DNA from 3 places in the Jeotgalibacillus aurantiacus genome. Region 3 is predicted to be linked to each of the others. Evidence: riboswitches for the same ligand, from Rfam matches in the RefSeq annotation. Region 3 holds a riboswitch; each other region holds the start of a gene.

Region 1 (2,182 bases), on a different contig from region 3:
ATTCGACATTCGGAAAAATCTGCTCAATCATGTGTGATCACCTCCACACCGACATTTGATTCTTCGATGAATGCTACAGCTTTCTGAACCTCATCATCATTTCCGCGAAGATGGATAAAGAGAGAACCGTATGAACCATTTTGCGTTTGAGAGATTTTACCCTGAACGATATTGACATCAAGGTCAAATTTACGGATCAGGGTTGTAATGAGCGGTTGCTCAGCAGATTCGCCTACAAAAGACAGCTTTACAACGATGCCACCTTTATAATCCTTGAGCAGATGCTCAATTGTTTCCCGCGTTTCCTCCGGCTCTGTTACCTGCTGGACGAAACGCTTTGTAATTGGCTGTTTTGGCTGCTTGAACACTTCAAGCACATTTCCAAGTTCGACTACTTTTCCGTTTTCCATCACAGCAACGCGGTGACAGATCTTGCGGATCACATGCATCTCGTGAGTAATTAAGACGATTGTCAGACCAAGACGCTTATTGATGTCAACGAGAAGCTCGAGGATAGAGTCCGTTGTCTGAGGATCGAGTGCTGAGGTTGCTTCATCACAAAGCAGTACTTCAGGGTCGTTAGCCAGTGCGCGTGCAATACCGACGCGCTGCTTTTGTCCGCCTGAAAGCTGTGAAGGATAAGCATCCCCTCTTCCTTCAAGTCCGACCAGCTCAATCAGCTCGTTCACTTTCTTCTCGCGCTGACTTTTTGGTACGCCGGCAATTTCAAGCGGAAAAGCAATGTTTTCCGCAACCGTTCTTGACCATAGCAGATTAAAGTGCTGAAAGATCATGCTGATTTTTTGTCGGGCTTTTCGGAGGTCTCCGCCTTTTATAGAGGAAATCACTTTACCGTTAATGTCTACTTTTCCTTCCGATGGCTGCTCCAGGCCGTTTAACATACGGATCAGCGTACTTTTTCCGGCACCACTGTAGCCAATGACACCAAAAATTTCGCCTTCCTGGATCTGAAGATTAACGTTATCAACAGCAGTTAACAAACCGCTTTTCGTCTTAAAGATTTTTTTAACATCTGAGATGGTAATCATGCCATCACCTACTTTCATAAATTAACTTATTATCCCGTTAAAGGATCAACGTTTAATAGTGCCTGTCCCCCGGCACCTTCCCGGGATCAAAAAAAACGCCTTCCCGCAGATAAGCAGAAAGGCGTACGTAATAGACGTCTTTCTCTCATCTGCCAGGTTATCCTGTGTGACTTGGCACCTTTCCAGTCAGCTGACTGTCGGTTGCCGGGTTTCATCGGGCACGTCCCTCCACCACTCTTGATAAGAGTTAACTATATTTAAATGTCGATTAATGTCGTTTCATTTGAGTACGAGACAAATCGTATCATGCTGATTTTTTAAAGTCAACAAAAAAGTTTAATTATTTTGTCTGTAAGGTTAAGCGTTGAAATGCTTCAAATAAAGTCGGGACCGATTCGAATTTATAAATCTTCTCCTGCAGCCGGCCGTCTTTGAATAGCAATAAACAAGGTACGCTTTCAATTTCATATTTCTCTGCCAGCGACTCCACATAATTCAGATCCGCTTTACCGATCACAGGTTCCTTCACTGCAGCAGCTGTCACCTCTAGCATTTTACCGGCGAGCTTACACGTTCCGCACATCGGCGTATACAAATACATCGCAGTGCTTTCGCCTGTTTGAATATGTGTATTCAGTTGGTCAATGTTCCATTCCTTTATCATTTAAGAATTCATCCTTTTTTCCAAATACTCCGTGTAAATATCAATATCCGCTCCAACCAGAACCGATGCCAGATGCTGTTCCGGTGTAGTCGCCACTTCTTTGTACATGCGGTCAATGTAAAGATGTCCTGCCTCAGGAAACTCGCGTTTAAACAGCTTTCTAAGCTTCTCACCCGCTTCATCAGCATCAACCAGAATATACACTTCTCTATTAAAAAGCTGATCAATCAATTCATCCATCTTTGTCAAACTGATCGTTCCATTCGTGCAAATAATTTCAACAGGCTCCCTGATAATCGGCTGCACCTTCCTCTTATCAGAAGTCCCCTCAACAATAATGACCTTCCCATACAAATCATCCATACCCGATCACACCCTATCATCCTTAGTCACGGCTTGATTCCAGTATATGATACTACCTTTATTTTCGCCTGTATGGGTGGGAAATGCAAATTATTTGAAAGGCGGA
Region 2 (2,182 bases), 160 kb from region 3:
CTTCTAAAAGAGAGTTTTCGATAAGCCGCGCGATGTAAGGACCAGCGTAAAAAACAAGTGGTACAACAGCAGCTGCTGTCCCGATTGAACTTCCTACAATCAGTCTTGTAATCGGTATAATGGCAACCATCAGGATGATAAACGGAATCGAGCGAAAGACGTTAATCACGCCGTTTAAAACGTTAAAAACAGCTGTATTCTCAAGTAAATGTCCTTTTCTCGTCACGACAAGCAGAATCCCTAGCGGAAATCCGATCAGTGAGGAGAAGAGGAGGGAAAAGCCGACCATGGCCAGTGTTTCCCAAAGTGCTTCAATGATTTGATCTGTATTAACCAGCATGTCGGGTCACATCCTTTACATACACATTTTCCTGTTGGATATAATGCAGTGCTTTTTGAATATCAGACTGCTGTCCATCGAATTCTACAATCAGATTGCCGTACGGGATGTCCTGCAGTTCGGTAATGTTTCCGTAAAGTACATTGACATCCAGATTGAACTTCCGTGAAAGTCTCGAAAGAAGGGGGGATCCGGCGGAATGCCCTGTGTACTGGATCCGGTAAACGTTCTTGAAGCTCTTCTTTTCAAGCTCCCTGACAATACTTTCAGGTAACTGATCATTCATGACGGAACGTACAAACCGTTTTGTTGTAGGGTGCTGCGGGTTCGTGAAGACTTCAAAAACAGTCCCTTTTTCTTTAATGATTCCTTCCTCGATGACTGCAACTTTATCGCATATCTCCCGAATGACAGTCATCTCATGCGTGATGATCAAAATCGTGATGTTGTACGCTTTATTGATTTTTTTCAGCAGGTCCAGAATCGACTGGGTCGTCTGCGGATCAAGCGCTGAAGTCGCTTCATCACATAACAGGATGGAAGGGTTGGTGGCAAGGGCCCGGGCGATACCGACACGCTGCTTTTGCCCACCGGATAACTGGTCAGGATATTGATCTGCCTTATCTCCGAGACCGACAAAGTCCAGCAGCTCTGTTACTCTGTTCCGGATTTTATCTTTCGGCTCCCGGCTGAGCAGCAGGGGAGTCGCGACATTCTGAAAAACAGTTTTAGAGTTCAATAGGTTAAAATGCTGAAAGATCATCCCGATGTCTTTTCTAATCGTTCTGATTTCCTGTTTGGAGCGGCTGTTTAAATCCTGTCCATGAATCAGGACTTTTCCTTCTGTTGGTTGTTCAAGCCAGTTCACACAGCGTATAAGTGAACTTTTTCCTGCACCGCTGAAGCCGATGACGCCATAGATTTCACCCGTCTCCACGGTCAAATCGATCCCTTTCAGTGCATGAACAGCCTCTTGGCCTTCACCGTATGTTTTTTTAACGTTTTCAAATTGAATCATCAGGATCCTCCTCTAAATATATGTTTTCAGGGCTGTTTAATCGGATTAAAGTTAAAAATATTATCCTGCTTTATTCAGGAAGAAACAGAAAAAAGCCTCTTCCTGCAAAACAAGAAGAGGCTGCTTATCGCAAACACTCTTCTCATCTGTCAGGCAAATCGCCTGCTGGAGTTGGCACGGTGCTTATTAATAAGTCCGCTGCCGAGGTATCATAGGGCCAGTCCCTCCACCTCTCTGGATAAGAAGAAATCGTTCTATTCAAATGTTGTCACTTACTTTACTATGCTGAAATAAGATTGTCAACCCTGTATTTCAGAAAAAACGGGCGGGGACCATCCTCCGCTTTCCGTGGCCGGGCGGTGAACCCGCCTGAGCTTCGCCCAGTCGGTTTCACCTGTCCCTTTCCGCCACAGGAGTCTACGGATGGTCCCAGCCCTTTGATATCTTCGTTGATCAACGGAACATGATGAGCTAGGACATTTTTAAAAATCAACAGATTGGTAGTCAAAATCATGAAAAGCCCCTGCTTTCGCAGGAGTTTTTTGATGGGTGTTGTTTAATAAGCTGGAAGAGTTTTAACTCAATTGTGAATGTTTTAGCAGTTCTCTTAACTATTACACTTTTTAATACGGATTTTAATTAATCAAAAAGAGGGAAGGATTTCCCCGGAGACTCCTACGGCGGAGGAGGGACAGGTGAAACCGTTGTGCGTAGCACAAGGGGTTCACCGCCCGGCCGTGGAAAGCGAAGGGGAAATCCTTCCCGGTTTTCATTTGCACAAATATCTATAAATCACTTCTTCAACAACAAATAAACAAAATAAG
Region 3 (2,182 bases):
GGCAGCTTCAAGATCTGCCCCTCTAAGCTGGGCGTGTGTGGTTGTAGCCGGATGAATGATCAGTGATTTCGCATCTCCAACATTGGCTACATGGGACCAAAGCTTTGTGTTGTCGATGACTTTTCTTCCTGCCTCACGTCCGCCTTTAATCCCGAACACAATGATTGAGCCTGGACCTTTAGGGAAATATTTTTTCGCCAGCTCATGTGAAGGGTGATTTTCGAGTCCAGGGTACTGAACCCAATCTACGGAAGGATGCGCTGCAAGATAGTCAGCGACCTTCTGAGCGTTTTCAACATGTCGTTCGAGGCGTAAATGCAACGTTTCAAGCCCCTGTAATAAATAGAATGCATTTTGCGGACTCAGGCACGCTCCGGTATCACGCAGCAGGTTGACCCGAAGCTTAGCAATAAAAGCCGCTTCCTCCAAATCAACAAAACGCAGTCCGTTATAGCTTGGGTCCGGCGTTGTAAAATCCGGGAAACGGCCGTTATCATAATTAAACTTCCCGGCATCCACCACAACACCACCGATTGTCGTACCATGACCACCGATCCATTTCGTTGCCGAGTGAACAACAATATCGGCCCCATGCTCAAATGGTTTATTCAAATAAGGAGTCGCAAACGTGCTGTCCACAATAAGCGGAACCCCTTCTTCATGAGCCACCTTCGCTACCGCTTCCGTATCAAGCACATGCAGGCTCGGATTTCCAATCACTTCAGCAAACACTGCCTTCGTTTTCGGACCAATGGCTTTTCGGACATTTTCAGGATCCGATACATCAACAAACGTTACATTGACGCCATAACGGGGCAACGTTTGCGCAAATAAATTATAGGTTCCACCGTATAAGTTCGTAGCTGCGACAATATCATCACCTGCACTCGCCAGATTCAACACTGCATAGGTGATCGCAGCCATTCCGGACGAAACAGCAACAGCCCCCACTCCGCCTTCTAAAAGAGCAATCCTGTTCTCAAACGCAGCAACCGTCGGATTTCCGATACGCGTATAAATATTGCCTGCCTCTTCTAAAGAAAACAGCTTCTGCGCATGCTCAGCACTGTCAAACACATACGACGTTGTCTGATAAACAGGAATCGCACGTGAACCAGTCGTTGGATCCGCTTCAGTAGCACCGTGTAATAATAACGTTTCAATATTGTACTGCGGGTTTTCGTTTGTCATGATCAAATCTCTCCTTTAGTGGTTGAATAAGTTGTCGAGTGGCTGCGGTAAAGGGATAAAGGAGAAGAGGGAAAAGAAAAACCCCCTTCATAAGAAGAGGGTTTTGATCCTCCTCTTATCTTTCAGATCAGTCCGATCTGTAGGAATTAGCACCTTTCCAAGTCAAGGCTGACTCGTTGGTTGCCGGGCATCGCAGGGCCTAGTCCCTCCGCCACTCTGGATAAGAGTTTATTAAGTTATGGTTTTGGTATGCATTGATGTTAATCTCTTGTTGAGGATTATAGAGCGGTTGGAAACAGAAGTCAACCTTTTTCTGAATATTTTATTTATTGGTTTTTAATTTATTTCTGTTTAGAAAATTGGTCAGGAGGCCCCCTTCGCTTTCCACGGCCGCGCGGTGAGCCAGCTAGCGCTTTGCGCTACGCTGTCTCACCTGTCGCTCCTCTGCCGTAGGAGTCTTCGGGGGCCTCCTGACCTTGGGAACACTTCAATCAAAATCTAATATTCCGAATAACTTTTAGTTCAAAAATTAAACTGGATGTTCTTCAGTTGAATGATGTATTAGATTTTTATTGCTCAAATTGATAAATTGGATCGTTTTCGTCGTATTTCAGTTCCAGACTTTCCGGAATTTGAAGGTGGTAAATTGTTAGGCCTTCTCTGAAGTTCATATTGGATAATATATGCGGGTCGCTATCCATGAATTGTTCATTGACGATTGATGGGGTGAATTGAGCGTACTCTAAATCAATGTGAGACTGTTCAGGGATTTTCAGAATCATTGTTCCCTGTGAGTAAGTGAATTCACTTTTCCAAAAGTCTTCTGAGACATCAACTCCATTTACTAAGAAAGGAGTTGCATAGGTGTCAATTAGTATCTCCGCATCCAGTCCGGATTCTTCTGTGATAATAATGGTGTGATTGTGAGAAGTATAAATCCCAGTTGAATCTTTAAGCTCCAATGTCTCTGTTTGCAACTCAATCCTTTCCT

What was found. Region 3 has a riboswitch for S-adenosylmethionine ahead of H7968_RS12200 (O-acetylhomoserine aminocarboxypropyltransferase/cysteine synthase family protein). Riboswitches for the same ligand answer to the same signal wherever they lie in the genome.
Region 1: linked by a shared signal. The riboswitch ahead of H7968_RS16505 (methionine ABC transporter ATP-binding protein) and the one ahead of H7968_RS12200 (O-acetylhomoserine aminocarboxypropyltransferase/cysteine synthase family protein) in region 3 are both predicted to bind S-adenosylmethionine.
Region 2: linked by a shared signal. The riboswitch ahead of H7968_RS11450 (methionine ABC transporter ATP-binding protein) and the one ahead of H7968_RS12200 (O-acetylhomoserine aminocarboxypropyltransferase/cysteine synthase family protein) in region 3 are both predicted to bind S-adenosylmethionine.

The regions. Positions count from the first base shown of each region.
Region 1 is NZ_JACNMS010000007.1:75,901-78,082, forward strand. It holds gene H7968_RS16500 (methionine ABC transporter permease) at 1-31, opposite strand, end outside; gene H7968_RS16505 (methionine ABC transporter ATP-binding protein) at 24-1,049, opposite strand; SAM riboswitch class I at 1,192-1,296, opposite strand; gene H7968_RS16510 (thioredoxin family protein) at 1,390-1,713, opposite strand; gene H7968_RS16515 (toprim domain-containing protein) at 1,714-2,076, opposite strand.
Region 2 is NZ_JACNMS010000003.1:348,410-350,591, forward strand. It holds gene H7968_RS11445 (methionine ABC transporter permease) at 1-340, opposite strand, end outside; gene H7968_RS11450 (methionine ABC transporter ATP-binding protein) at 330-1,358, opposite strand; SAM riboswitch class I at 1,498-1,603, opposite strand; gene H7968_RS11455 (FecCD family ABC transporter permease) at 2,151-2,182, opposite strand, start outside.
Region 3 is NZ_JACNMS010000003.1:505,429-507,610, reverse strand. It holds gene H7968_RS12200 (O-acetylhomoserine aminocarboxypropyltransferase/cysteine synthase family protein) at 1-1,191, opposite strand, end outside; SAM riboswitch class I at 1,304-1,418, opposite strand; gene H7968_RS12195 (hypothetical protein) at 1,761-2,182, opposite strand, start outside.